Regions from separate parts of the Cronobacter condimenti 1330 genome, predicted to be linked through region 2. Evidence: predicted binding sites of a transcription regulator. Region 2 holds the regulator's gene; the other holds the start of a gene.

The links. The regulator LexA, encoded in region 2, represses DNA repair genes until DNA is damaged. The targets are predictions, from matches to a motif close to TNCTGTATGTACATACAGNA.
Region 1: a site for LexA is predicted at 5,160-5,179, ahead of sulA (SOS-induced cell division inhibitor SulA). Genes of this name have one in related genera too.

Annotation. Positions count from the first base shown of each region.
Region 1 covers NZ_CP012264.1:1,587,451-1,594,984, reverse strand. Annotated here, with positions in the region: gene helD (DNA helicase IV) at 1-1,652, opposite strand, end outside; gene AFK62_RS07235 (YccF domain-containing protein) at 1,779-2,225, shown strand; gene yccS (YccS family putative transporter) at 2,243-4,375, shown strand; gene AFK62_RS07225 (TfoX/Sxy family DNA transformation protein) at 4,366-4,980, opposite strand; gene sulA (SOS-induced cell division inhibitor SulA) at 5,200-5,706, shown strand; gene ompA (porin OmpA) at 6,065-7,108, shown strand; gene matP (macrodomain Ter protein MatP) at 7,289-7,534, opposite strand, start outside.
Region 2 covers NZ_CP012264.1:3,892,707-3,900,240, reverse strand. Annotated here, with positions in the region: gene plsB (glycerol-3-phosphate 1-O-acyltransferase PlsB) at 1-2,418, opposite strand, end outside; gene AFK62_RS17865 (diacylglycerol kinase) at 2,551-2,919, shown strand; gene lexA (transcriptional repressor LexA) at 3,028-3,636, shown strand; gene dinF (MATE family efflux transporter DinF) at 3,759-5,066, shown strand; gene AFK62_RS17850 (CsbD family protein) at 5,276-5,485, shown strand; gene zur (zinc uptake transcriptional repressor Zur) at 5,563-6,081, opposite strand; gene AFK62_RS17840 (cupin domain-containing protein) at 6,190-6,696, shown strand; gene AFK62_RS17835 (conjugal transfer protein TraF) at 6,844-7,534, shown strand, end outside.

The DNA of each region.
Region 1 (7,534 bases), 2.0 Mb from region 2:
TCGAGCAACGCCTCCAGGTGCGTCTGCGCCAGTAGCGTGACGGCTTTGTTATCGCCTGCGCGCAGACTATTAAGGGGCTTTTCACGCTGATAAGGGTTTTGCTGAATAAACCGGTTCGCAATCTCACCGATTCGCCCGTTGAAACGGTAGGTGGTGTCGAGCGCGCACTGATCCCCTTCGCCAAAATGTTGTTCAAAGGCGGTCGTAAGTGAGAGCTGCGCGCCGCTGAAGCGGTAAATGGCCTGCCAGTCATCGCCGACGGCAAAGAGGCTGGTAGCCGAATTCTGCCGGCGCAGCGCCGCCAGCAGCGCTGCGCGTTGCGGCGAAATATCCTGAAATTCATCCACCAGAATGTGTTTCCATGGGCTGACGAAGCGCCCTTTATCCAGCACATTTATTGCCTGATGGATAAGCCCGGAGAAATCGACGGCCTCTTCAGCTTTGAGCGCAGCCTTCCAGACTTTTAGCAGCGGTGCCATTAATTTGACGCGCTTCTGGAAAACATCGCGCACGTCATCAGGCGCAGCGGCAATCATCTCCGCCTGTGAACCGCCATGCATGCGCATCAGCCCGAGCCAGCGGTCGAGACGGCTGGCGAGCCGTTTGCCAAGCGCCTCGTCCTCCCAGAATTCGCCGTCGTCGATCTCCCATTCCAGCTCTTCACTCAGCCACTGCCGCCAGCCCTTCGCATGTGCTTTTTTCTCACGGCACTGCTCGCGCCACGCGTTCAACAACAATTCGTGCCGCGCCGTCGTGTCGCTTTCAAGCTCGCTGACGCGCGGCGTTTTACGCCCGCCCTGTCCGATTATCTGCAATGCCAGCGCATGAAACGTCCGCGCGGTGATTTCATCGGTGTGCAGGCGCGCCTGAAGCCGCTCTTCCATCTCTTTCGCGGCCTGACGCCCAAACGCCAGCAACAGAATTTGCTCCGCCGTCGCTTCGCCGCGCGCTATCAGCCAGCCTGCGCGTGCTACGAGTACCGACGTTTTGCCACTGCCCGCACCCGCCAGCACCAGCAGTGCACTTTCGCCATTGACCACCGCCCGCGCCTGTGAAGGGTTAAGCGGCGAGCTTTCTATGTGTGAAAAGAAATCGGCGTAGCGTGTCAGCATGGCATCGGTAAACGCCTGATTATGCGCAAGGCGTTTCGCTTCGCTGTCGGCAAGCCACGCCTGACACTCGCGCCAGGCATCACGACAATTGTCGAACGCCTCAAGGCGTGATGTAGGCATCGGCAGGGCCTGTAATGCCCGACGCAGCGCGTGACACAACGCCTCGCTTTCGTCGCGCTTAAGCCATTTGTCCTGAGCTTCGCTGCTGCGCAGCCTCTCCTGCCAGGCATTGAGCACGCCCGCGGCCACCTCGCTCATCTCTTCGCTCCACTGCTGCCAGAGCGTAGTCAGGTGGTGGTAAAAACGCTGCGTTTCGGCCCACTCGGTGCCGTGCAGGCGCACCACTTTATTATCCGGTAGCGCAAATTCCAGCTCCCCCCAGACCAGTCCCCGACGACACTGGATATCCAGCAACTGATTAAACGGGATCAGGTATTCATGTTTATCGCCGGAGACTTTCACCCCGGCGGTGAGAATTTCCGCGCGGTCATAAGGGTGTTGCGCCAGACGTTTACCCAGAGAAGTTGCTTTCAGTTCCATGAGGCTGCCAGTGAATGGTGTAATAGCGCTAAGTTTACCCGCCTGCGATATCACGCTCCAGACCCAAAACGCGTTACAATTGTTGTGGTTAACATTACGGCGCTCTGCCGACGCTTCTGAGGTTTTATGCGTACTGTTTTAAATATTCTTAATTTCGTGCTGGGCGGCTTCGCCACTACGCTCTCCTGGCTTTTTGCAACGCTTATCAGCATCGTTCTGGTGATCACTCTGCCGCTGACGCGCTCGTGCTGGGAGATAACGAAGCTGTCGCTGGTGCCTTATGGCAATGAAGCGGTGCATGTCGACGAACTTGAACCCGCGGGGAAAAACGCGCTGCTGAATACTGGTGGCACATTACTGAATCTCTTCTGGCTGGTATTTTTCGGCTGGTGGTTGTGCCTGATGCATATTACGGCGGGCATCGCACAGTGTCTGACGATTATCGGTATTCCGGTCGGCATCGCGAACTTTAAAATCGCCGGGATAGCGCTCTGGCCAGTTGGCCGTCGCGTGGTGTCCGTAGAGACCGCGCAGGCCGCCCGCGAAGCGAACGCCCGTCGGCGTTTCCAGTAAAACCGGATGCGCTCATGATGCGAAACCTCTTGCTTCAACGCCATGCCTGGACCAGCGCGTGGCTAACCAATGTGCGCATTTTTATCGCGCTTTGCGGTACGGCGGCGCTGCCCTGGTGGCTTGGCGAGGCGAAGCTGACCATCCCGCTGACCCTCGGCGTCGTGGCCGCCGCCCTGACCGATCTTGACGATCGCCTGACGGGTCGTCTGCGCAATTTGCTGATTACACTTATCAGCTTTTTTATCGCCTCCGCCTCCGTGGAATTGCTGTTTCCGTGGCCATGGTTGTTCGCCGCCGGGCTTACCGTTTCCACCATCGGCTTTATTTTGTTGGGGGGTCTTGGGCAGCGCTACGCCACTATCGCCTTCGGCGCGCTGCTGATAGCCATCTACACGATGCTCGGCGTATCGTTATATGAGCACTGGTATCAGCAGCCGCTGCTGCTGCTTGCAGGTGCAGTCTGGTATAACCTGCTGACGCTTGCCGGCCATTTGCTCTTCCCGGTGCGTCCGCTACAGGAAAACCTGGCCCGCTGCTATGAACAGCTCGCGCAGTATCTGGATATCAAATCGCGGCTCTTCGACCCGGATATTGAAGATGAAAGCCAGGTGCCAATGCTGGAGCTTGCAATGGCCAACAGCCAACTGGTCGCCACGCTGAACCAGACCAAGGCATCCCTGTTAACCCGCCTGCGCGGCGATCGCGGGCAACGCAGCACCCGACGCACCCTGCACTACTATTTTGTTGCACAGGATATTCATGAGCGCGCCAGTTCATCCCACATCCAGTACCAGACGCTGCGAGACACGTTCCGCTACAGCGACGTGATGTTCCGCTTTCAGCGGCTACTTTCCATGCAATCACAGGCCTGCCAGCAGCTTGCGCGCTCGGTACTGTTGCGTAAGCCATACCAGCACGACCCGCGTTTCGAGCGCGCCTTTACGCATCTTGATGCGGCTCTTGATCGCACCGCTGCCGCAGGCGGCTCAGCAATGCATCTCAAAGCGGTGCGCTTTCTGGTCGCGAACCTGAAAGCCATCGACGCCCAGCTTGCCACTATTGAGTCGGAGCAGCCGTTTACCCAGCCTGCCGCAAGCGAAAGTGAACACCGTCTGGCGGACGATAGCCTGCACGGCTTTAGCGATATCTGGTTTCGACTGAGCCGCAATCTGACGCCACAGTCAGCGCTGTTCCGCCATGCTGTGCGAATGTCCGTCGTGCTGTGTGTAGGCTATGCCTTTATCCAGTTTACGGGCCTCAACCATGGCTACTGGATTTTGCTCACCAGCCTTTTCGTCTGCCAGCCAAACTATAACGCCACACGCCATCGTCTGACGCTGCGTATTATTGGCACACTGGCGGGCGTCGCAGTGGGCATTCCCGTCCTCTATTTCGTTCCGTCACTGGAAGGGCAACTGGTACTGATTGTGATAACTGGCGTGCTGTTTTTCGTTTTCCGCACCGTGCAGTACGCGCATGCCACGTTGTTCATCACGCTGTTAGTGCTGCTGTGCTTTAACCTGCTGGGTGAGGGATTTGAAGTGGCACTGCCGCGTGTGCTGGATACGGTCATCGGCTGCGCGATTGCCTGGTTTGCGGTGAGTTTTATCTGGCCCGACTGGCGGTTTCGTCGACTCCCGGTGGTGCTCGAACGTGCGCTGAATGCCAACTGCCGGTATCTTGACGCTATCCTCGAGCAGTACCATCAGGGCCGTGACAACCGACTGGCTTATCGTATCGCCCGGCGCGATGCGCATAACAGCGATGCAGAGCTGGCGTCAGTCGTCTCGAATATGTCCAGCGAACCGCGAGTGAGTACTACGATGCGCGATACAGCTTTTCGCCTGCTGTGTCTTAACCACACGCTCACCAGCTATATCTCTGCGCTCGGGGCGCACCGCGAAAAACTGACGCGCCAGGAGATCCTCGCGCTGCTTGATGATGCGGTCTGCTACGTCGATGACGCGCTTCATCACCAGCCTGCCGATGAAGCGCGAGTTGAAAAGTCGTTACAGGCGCTAGCGCAGCGCATTCAACAGATCGAACCGCGTCAGGAGAGCAAAGAGCCGCTGGTACTCCAGCAAATTGGTCTGCTTATCTCTTTATTGCCCGAGTTAAGCCGTCTGCAGCGTCAGCTTGTTCAGGATTGATTCTGTACGGAGAGCTGCATAAACCACTCCAGCAACTCTTCGCGGATTTGCGCGGGCAATGCCGCTTCATGGGTGCCAGTAATGGCCCCCTGAAGCGCATAAAGCACATGAAGGCCCAGGTTTTTGCGAGCCTTACGTAATTTAAGCCAGCACTCTTTTGCCCCGAAGGCGCAGAGCGTATCGACATCTCGAATCCCGGCCTCCCATAACGACACCTCAAGCTGCACATTCAGATTAGGCAGATCTTTCACGCGGCGTTCGCGGGCACGTTCGCTTTTCTCCGCTCGCGCGCAGGCTAGCGCAACCCTCGCATGATCGCGCAGCAATGCAGGCGATCCCCACAACTCATCATCGACCAGATAATAATTAAGGCTGATGTTACGGCCGCGGCGGGTACAACTTAGCATTTCGGGGCTATGCGTATGCTGATAGTCACGGCTGAGGTCGCTTGCGCGTAGATATAAACGCCCTTCCACCAGCATGGCAAATACGGCGTCATCAATGGCAAGGCTATAGCCGCCAAACAGTGAACGATGGGTAACAGTTCCCAAAGATGAAAGAGTATTCTGCACCCGCAGAAGCGTGTCAGATGAACATTTATCCATGATTATTCCTTTTTATATCAACAAGTAACGGATAAAAAATCCCATTAGCTTTTCCCTTAAGAGGAACATATGAAAGTTGTGCCTCATGAGCAATCCGAATTTCATTTTTGAGTCTATTAAGATGCGAAATTTGCGAGATGCTTTCAGAAATTTAGATTGATCTTTGGCCCCCACAGCATTACTGTATATGCATACAGTAACTAGCGAGGCTGGACCTTTATGTACTTTTCTCATCAAAATCGCGCGCATGGCACACGTCGTCTGGCAAAAGAAACGGCTGGCGCTTTGGCTCAGGCTGAAACCAAGGGATTGATAAGTGAAGTGATGTACAACGAAGACCAGCCATGGATGACACAACTGGTGTTGCTGCCCTTATTGCAGCAGCTCGGTCAACAATCCCGCTGGCAGCTGTGGCTCACGCCTCAGCAACGCTTGAGTCGTGAGTGGGTTGAATCCGCAGGGCTTCCGTTGACGAAAGTGATGCAGGTGAGCCAGATGGATCCACAAGTTACCCTCGGTTCCATGATTCGCGCGCTTGAAACCGGCAACTACAGCGTAGTGATCGCCTGGCTGCATGATGATTTAACGGATGAAGAACACCGCCTTCTCACGGAGGCGGCAGAAAAAGGAAATGCGATGGGATTTTTAATGCGCCCGGTGCAACCCTCGCTCGGTGGTGAACGACCACGTTCTGGCTTAAGAATTCACTCAAGAATGGTGCATTGATATTTTTTAGGATAAATCCTGGTACGAATTTGTCTGTGTCTCTTTAGCAGAAGCGATAGTGGCGAATGAACGGCCAGACGGGCATCGAAGTCCGGTTATGTACTTTACGAGTGTTTAAAATTACCTCAAAAATGTTAAATTTTGCTTTCGCAAGTTGTTTTTTTTCATATGCCTGACGGACTTCACACTTGTAAGTTTTCAACTACGTTGTAGACTTTACCTCGCCAGGGTGCTCATCAATAAACCGACAATATCGGTAGAGTAACCATTGAGCTATAACCCCGGTGAAGGATTTAACCGTGAACTTTTCCCCCCGGAAAAGCGCATGGCCTTTTTGGATGATAACGAGGCGCAAAAAATGAAAAAGACAGCTATCGCGATTGCAGTGGCACTGGCTGGCTTCGCTACCGTAGCGCAGGCCGCACCGAAAGATAACACCTGGTATGCAGGCGGCAAACTGGGCTGGTCCCAGTTCCACGATACCGGTTTTATTCCTAACGATGGCCCGACCCACGAAAGCCAGCTGGGCGCAGGCGCGTTCGGTGGTTACCAGGTTAACCCGTACGTTGGTTTCGAAATGGGCTATGACTGGCTGGGCCGCATGCCGTATAAAGGCGACACTGTAAACGGCGCTTTCAAAGCTCAGGGCGTACAGCTGACCGCTAAACTGGGTTACCCGGTAACCAACGATCTGGACGTTTACACCCGTCTGGGCGGCATGGTATGGCGTGCTGACTCCTCTTCTAACATCGGCGGCGACGACCATGACACTGGCGTTTCTCCGGTATTCGCTGGCGGCGTTGAGTGGGCAGTTACCCGTGACATCGCTACCCGTCTGGAATACCAGTGGGTTAACAACATCGGCGACGCACAGACTGTTGGCACCCGTCCGGACAACGGCATGCTGAGCGTTGGCGTTTCCTACCGTTTCGGTCAGGAAGACAACGTAGCACCGGTTGTTGCACCGGCTCCGGCTCCGGCTCCGGAAGTACAGACCAAACACTTCACTCTGAAGTCTGACGTTCTGTTCACCTTCAACAAATCCACTCTGAAACCGGAAGGTCAGCAGGCACTGGATCAGCTGTACTCCCAGCTGAGCAACCTGGACCCGAAAGACGGTTCCGTAGTGGTTCTGGGCTTCACCGACCGTATCGGTTCTGACGCTTACAACCAGGGTCTGTCTGAGAAACGTGCTCAGTCTGTTGTTGACTACCTGATCTCCAAAGGTATCCCGTCCAACAAGATCTCCGCACGTGGTATGGGCGAATCCAATCCGGTCACTGGCAACACCTGTGACAACGTGAAAGCTCGTGCAGCTCTGATCGACTGCCTGGGTCCGGATCGTCGCGTAGAGATCGAAGTTAAAGGCGTTAAAGACGTTGTAACTCAGCCGCAGGCTTAAGTTATACGTTAATAAAAAACCCCGCTATGGCGGGGTTTTTTGTTTTTACAAAACAGACAAAAGGTGTAGTTGCTTAATCAGCACCGCAATGCCGTACCGTACGCCGTTATCGGTGAAAAGGTCTTCAGGGAAGGCTTTAGCCGGACTGGCGTAAATCCCCTGCGCATTACGCTTCGCTATTTATTCTTTCTTGCCTAACAATGCCTGCAAATCGTATTTTAGCGTCGACATATGGTTTTCATACTTCTCCTTACGTTCGGCATCTTCAATCAACTGCACAATCGTTTCGGAAAGCGTAATACCACGGCGCTGCGCAAGGCCAGCCAGCCGTTGCCAGACCATAAACTCCAGGTCGATAGACTTTTTACGGGTATGCTGATGCTCGGCGTTGAAATGCCGCTTACGACGCGCGCGAATCGTCTGCTT
Region 2 (7,534 bases):
TGCCTGTGCGGCGGCGCTCTCAATGGTGAGCCTGACATCGGAGGTCATTAACTCTGCGAGCATTTGATAAACCTTCATCGTTTCCGCAGGTTCGGCATCGCCGGTATCGCTGATATAACCTTCATCGCGAAGCGTCAGCACAAGCGTTGAGAACACGGCTTTATCAAAGAACTCCGGTGCGTTAATACCATGCAGAACAGAAAGACGCTGCGCTACGGTACGGCTCTCTTTTTCCAGCGTGCCACGGTTGATAGACGGATTGGCGCTGAGCAGCCAGAAGGTAATGGCGTAGCGTTGCAGCGTTTCGCGAACGCCTGCGGCCAGTAATTGCAGCGTGCGGGAGCGCGCCGGATTTACCTGCAGCCAGACATCATCAGCCAGGACAAGCCCCTGCTGCGCCATCTCGTTAATCAGCGCATCCACTACCGCCGGAACATCTTCTTTTTCCCAGCGCAGGAACAGCTCCGCTTTCAGCATCGGGAACAGCAGTTCGACCTGCTGCTGTACCGCCTCACGGCTGATGCGACGGTGCTGAGTCACGATAGCCGCGATAAGCGAAGGCAGCACCAGCATGTGCATAATGTTGTTACGGTAATAAGTCATCAGCACCGCCTGCTCGCGCGGCAGAATGATGATATCGCCAATGGTGTCCTTCTCGACCTCAAACTTGTTCATCTGCAACGCATGCTCGATGAGTTGCGTTGCCGTTGCGTCCGGCACTGTAGCATCTGAGGCATACGGCACGTTGCGAAGCAGGTTCAGGTAGCATTCCAGCTGTTCAGTCAGCTGTTCGCGGGTTAACGAGCGCTGGCGGGACGCCAGCAGCGCGGTGCAGCAAAGGTTCATGGCGTTGGCCGCGCCCGCGTTATTGATACGCACCATCAACTGGGAGGCAATTTCATTTACCGTTGGGGTGAGCCATGCCGGACGCACCGCTTCTATCGGATCAATAGCGTCGCGCCATTCGGGCACATGCTGATTCAGGAAGGTTATCAACGGCAACGGCTCGCCAAAGTTGACATAACCCTGCCCAAGGTTACGGAGCTTGCTTAACCCACGCAGCATCTGCAGCAGGCTTTCTTTTTCTTTGGTCGCGCCGCGTAACTCTTTCGCGTACGTGCCCACTTCCATCACGTGCTCATAGCCGATGTAAATCGGCACCAGCGTAATCGGGCGAGTGCCGCCGCGCAGCATCGCCTGAATAGTCATGGAGAGCGTGCCGGTCTTCGGGTCAAGCAGGCGACCGGTGCGCGAGCGTCCGCCTTCCACGAAATATTCCACTGAGTAACCGCGGCTGAAGAGCTCGCCCAGATATTCGCGAAACACCGTGGAGTAGAGTTTGTTGCCTTTAAACGTGCGGCGGATAAAAAACGCGCCCAGGCGGCGGAATATCGGCCCGGCAGGCCAGAAGTTCAGGTTAATACCCGCGGCGATATGCGGCGGCACAAGCCCCTGATGATAAAGCACGTAGGACAGCAGCAGATAGTCCATATGGCTGCGGTGGCAGGGCACATAGACAATCTCGTGGCCGTCGTGCGCCAGTTGACGCACCCGCTCAGCGTTATGAACATTGATGCCCTGGTAAAGGCGGTTCCAGGTAAACCCAAGCACGCGGTCGGTAATACGAATCGCCTCGTAGGAGAAATCCGCAGCGATCTCTTCCATCAGCGCAACCGCGTTCTGCTGGGCTTTCTCATGCGAGATTTTCTTCGTGCGCGCTTCATCTTCAACGGCGCGGGCAATCGCTTTAGACGAGAGCAGTTTATTAAAAAGATCCTGGCGCGCCGGGAGACGCGGGCCTACAGCGGCGAGGCGTTGGCGGGCAAAGTGCATGCGCGCCACGCGGGCCAGTTTCTGTGCGATACGCTTATCAGTACCGTGCTCGGTCGCCATACGGCGCAGCGACACCGGCGGGGAGAAACGCACGAAGCTGTCGCGGCCAAGCCACGAGACAGCGAAAAACTTCTGAATGCCGTTCAGCATACGCAGCGGCGGGTTTTCTTCGCCCTTTTCACGACCAGGTGAACGACCAAACATGACGGAGACGGGCACCATCTGGACGTCGAGATCCGGGTTACTGCGGTGCAGGTCCAGGTAATTATGGAACAGCTTGATCGACTCTTCTTTTGGCGTGTAGTACGTGAACACGCGAGGCCCGCCATGGATAAACACATAACGCGGCAGCTCGGTGCCGTCGATAACGAGCGGCTCCAGAGGGTCTGGCAGATCATGCGCCAGGCACTGGGCCCGCAGCGTCAGGAGATCTGCCTTCGAGTTATACGGCAGCACGTACATGATAGGACGTGACGTATCGAGCCCAAGTTCGGGGCAAGGCGCCGCCGGGATGGACTTGCTTTTTACCAGCACGCTTAATGGTAAATTAAGTAATTTGTAGTAAATTCGTGGCCAACCGGACATAAACGATGTAAAGCCTCTGGTTAATAATGCAATTGCGGCGCAAGAATATCAGAAACTCCGTAGAATTTCTGTGGTGCTTCTTTATGGAAGCGCATTAGCATTGACGCCTGAATTTAAAAAAGGTTTCTTGTCATGGCCAATAACACCACGGGATTAACCCGAATTATTAAAGCAGCTGGCTATTCCTGGAAGGGATTACGCGCCGCCTGGAAAAATGAAGCCGCGTTTCGCCAGGAAGGCGTTGCCGTTATTATAGCGATTCTTATCGCCTGCTGGCTGGATGTCGATCCCATCACCCGCGTGCTGCTTATCGGTTCTGCCACGATGGTGATGATCGTCGAGATCCTCAACAGTGCTATCGAAGCGGTGGTCGATCGCATCGGCCCGGAATTCCACGAACTGTCGGGGCGCGCCAAAGACATGGGTTCCGCCGCAGTACTGCTGTCGATTATCCTTGCGCTGGTCGTGTGGGGCACGTTGCTCTGGCAGCATTTGCGATAAGTTTTCCAGAAATCGCTAAAGAAGCGCTTTTTTAACCGGTTATGGTTTTAAAATCGCCTTTAGCTGTATATACTCACAGCATCACTGTATATGCACCCAGGGGGCGGAATGAAAGCATTAACTACCAGGCAACAAGAGGTGTTTGATCTCATTCGGGATCACATCAGCCAGACCGGCATGCCGCCTACGCGTGCGGAGATCGCGCAGCGTCTGGGTTTCCGTTCGCCGAACGCGGCGGAAGAACACCTCAAAGCGCTGGCGCGTAAAGGCGTGCTTGAGATTGTTTCCGGCGCGTCGCGCGGTATTCGTTTGCTGCAGGAAGAAGAAACCGGCCTGCCACTGATTGGCCGTGTTGCGGCGGGTGAGCCGCTGCTGGCACAACAACATATCGAAGGCCACTACCAGGTGGACCCAGGCCTCTTTAAGCCGAACGCGGATTTCCTGCTGCGCGTTAGCGGGATGTCGATGAAAGATATTGGGATCATGGATGGCGACCTGTTAGCCGTTCATAAAACTCAGGATGTTCGCAACGGCCAGGTGGTTGTCGCGCGCATTGATGATGAAGTGACGGTAAAACGCCTGAAAAAGCAGGGGAATGTCGTTGAACTGCTCCCGGAAAATAACGAGTTTAAGCCTATCGTTGTAGACCTGCGCGAGCATAACTTCTCTATCGAAGGCCTGGCGGTCGGCGTTATTCGCAACGGCGAATGGCTCTGACGTTTTCTCCAGCTTTCTGATGTTTCATTACCGTAACTGGCCCGCCCCGGCTACGGTAATGGCTCTCCCGTTTTACTCCTTTTTCACCTTCTGTTGTTCGCGTAACGGCATCGGAACGCCATATGCCTTTCCTGACTTCTACCGATAAAGCCCTCTGGCGCCTTGCGCTGCCAATGATCTTCTCCAATATCACCGTGCCGCTGCTGGGGCTGGTGGACACCGCGGTTATCGGCCATCTCGACAGCCCCGTTTATCTGGGTGGCGTTGCAATCGGCGCTACCGCGACCAGCTTCCTGTTTATGCTGCTGCTCTTTTTGCGTATGAGTACGACGGGCCTGACCGCGCAGGCGTTTGGCGCGCGCGATCCACAAGCGCTGGCCCGCGCGCTGGTGCAGCCAATGGCGCTGGCGCTGACATTCGGTGCGCTCATTATTGTGCTGCGCGAGCCGCTGATTCATCTGGCGCTACATATCACCGGTGGCAGCGAGGCGGTTCTGGCGCAGGCCCGGCAGTTTCTGGAAATACGCTGGCTGAGCGCGCCCGCGTCGCTGGCAAATCTCGTCCTGCTGGGGTGGTTGCTAGGCGTTCAGTACGCCAGAGCGCCGGTTATTTTGCTGGTGGTCGGCAACCTGCTTAATATCGCGCTCGATCTTTGGTTCGTCACAGGGCTTGGCCTGAACGTGCAGGGTGCGGCACTGGCGACTGCAATAGCGGAATACGTAACACTTGTCATTGGGCTAGTCATGGCGTCGCGTGTGATGCGTTTGCGCGGCATTACGTGCGCTATGCTGAAAACCGCCTGGCATGGCGGCGTCGGCAGGCTATTGGCACTGAACCGGGATATCATGCTGCGTTCACTGCTGCTGCAACTCTGTTTTGCGTCAGTCACCGTTTTCGGGGCGCGGCTCGGTAGCGATATCGTTGCGGTGAATGCGCTTCTGATGACACTCCTGACCTTTACCGCTTATGCGCTCGACGGGTTCGCCTATGCCGTCGAAGCCCATGCCGGGCAGGCGTTTGGCGCAAAAAACACTTCTCAGTTGCAGCGCGTCTGGCGTGCGGCTTGTCGGCAGGCAGGTATAGTGGCGCTCGCGTTCGCACTCATTTATGCCGTAGCGGGGCAGTACATCGTGTCGTTGCTGACGTCATTGCCGTCGCTTCAGGCACAGGCGCAGCCTTATCTCTTCTGGCAGGTGATCCTGCCGGTGGTCGGCGTCTGGTGTTATCTGTTAGATGGTATGTTTATCGGCGCGACGCGCGGGGCAGAAATGCGCAACAGTATGGCTGTCGCAGCGCTGGGGTTTGGCGTGACGTTACTGACGCTGCCGCGGCTTGGCAACCACGGGTTATGGCTTGCGCTGACCGTTTTTCTGGCACTGCGTGGGTTATCGCTCGGCTATTTATGGCGGCGCGGTCGCTTGCTGTGTTAGGTCGCGCGGCCCGGCTGACTGTGCTGTTAAACAAAGAAATTGTCGGTTTTAGCGCTTCGTTATGGTTAAAGATTCTGAATATCCCGCCAGGCTTAAAATTGCCGTCTACTATTAACAATACGTTCAGCAAATGATGAAGATGACTCGGGCTGAACCCCCACAGGAAAACCTGTGAGACTGATTCACTACCGAATGTTAAGGAGACGTCTATGAACAGAGATGAAGCTGGCGGTAACTGGAAACAGTTTAAAGGTAAAGTGAAAGAGCAATGGGGTAAATTAACCGACGATGATATGACCATCATCGAAGGGAAACGTGACCAACTGGTTGGTAAAATCCAGGAACGTTACGGTTATGCGAAAGATGAAGCCGACAAGGAAGTGACTGACTGGGAAAGCCGCCACGATTACCGCTGGTAATCCGGCTCTCACCTCAATGGGATTCACCTTCTGAGGCTGCCCTGCCCAACGGTACAAGGATGTACCACCCCTTTATCTTAGCGCCCTTTCTTTTTGTTAACGGGAATGCTGTGATCGTGGCCGCACTGGCCCTGATGACGACATGCTTCCACTTCTGCGCACGCCGCGCAAAGCCCATGTGCTTCAATGACGTTATGGCGCAACGCAAAGCCCATCTTCGCCGCAAGCGCGTGCATGATATCCTCAACGCCTTCCGCTGCCTCTTCTTTTACCACGCCACAACGCCCACATATAAACATCGCAGACGTATGCGCCGGATTATCGAAAAGATGGCACAGCACGTAACTGTTGGTGGACTCCACTTTATGCACAAAGCCCTGTTCCAGTAGAAAATCGAGCGCGCGATAAACGGTTGGCGGTTTCGCCTGCGGCTCTGTCGCGCGTAATAAATCGAGCAGATCGTATGCGCTGATAGCGCCTGGCTGTAGGGTCATCAGGCGCAGCACTTCGAGGCGCTGCGGAGTCAGGCGCACATTACGTTGCTGGCAAAGCTGTTCAGCCTGCGCCAGAACTTCCTGCGAAATCGTCGTATCCATCGGCATCCTCTATGAATCATGTATAAGTCATCACTTTATCATGAACCGGCCAAAACACCGACATTCCTGCTGTGCTATACCTGACGGGAACACGTTTCGGAGGTTTTTATGCAGACACGGCCTGAATGTATTTGTCACTGGCAGGAGATAGAGGGAAAAGATGATGCCGGTTATCCCGACAGCGATGAACGGATGTCCATTGGCGCGCCGCTCGGCAGGCGTACAGGATTGACCCGTCTTGGCATTCATCACGAACGGCTGCCGCCGGGCAGGCGCACCTCGTACCCGCATGCAGAAAGCAGCGAAGAAGAGTTTGTGTATGTGATAGAAGGATTCCCGGATGTCTGGCTCAACGGCGAGCTTTGGCCGTTAACCCCAGGCGACAGCGTTGGTTTTCCGGCGGGGACCGGGCTTTGCCACACGTTTATCAACAACACCGACAATGAGGTGCGGCTGCTGGTCGTGGGCGAGGCCAACAAACCTGAAAATCGCATTTACTACCCGCTTAACGGTCCCTATGCTGCGACCCGCCCGGATCGCTGGATAGATCACCCGCCACAATTTTTTGGCCCGCATGACGGCTTACCTACACGAATTAAGAACCCTAATCTATAAATAAGGAGGGCGTTCACAAAACGAGCCCGGCATTGCCGTTGAGAAAAAGCCTCAACCTCTGGTGTAGTGCGTTCTTCACAACAGAAATCGCCTCTGCCGGGCAACCGACAGAGGGTGTCCTTCATGTTGATAATAAGCGGGTAAACTGTGAAAAATATAATCAAACCTTCAGTGGCAGCCGTCGCCCTTTCTCTGGTGATGGCAAATCAGGCGAGTGCGGCAAATACCTGGGCGCAGGCCCGTAACGATGCAATGGGCGGTACCGGCGTCGCATCGGCCGACTACGGCAGCGGCGCGCTCATCAACCCGGCATTGCTGGCGCGCTCGCAACCGGAAGATGACATCACGGTGATTTTACCGGCGTTGCAGGCGCAAATTAGCGATAAAGACAATCTTGAGGATGAAATCGACCACATCAGCGATCGGGTCGATTATTACAATGATGTGGTGGATAACCTGACGCTCGGCGATGTGCTGGCAAACCCGATTGGGACGCTGCGTCAGTTCCAGGGAGCCGCAGGCGAACTGGGTGACGAATTGCAGTTCTTACGCGGTAAAACAGCCAGCGCGCGTGCGGCGGGCGGTATTGCGGTAAGTATCCCGAATGATGTGCTGGCCGTGGCGTTTGTGGCGAAAGCCTATGCGCATGCGCGTGTCAGCACCCGCGTCGACCAAAGCGATATCGACTACCTGCGCCGTATTCAGAATGACGATTTCTACGCGGGCACTCAGGTGCTTGATGCGGCAGTCAACGGCTCCGACGTGATTACCGATCGCCTGACCTCTACCGCGTTTGGCCGTGCGGCGATTGTGTCCGATTACGGCGTCGCGTTCGCGC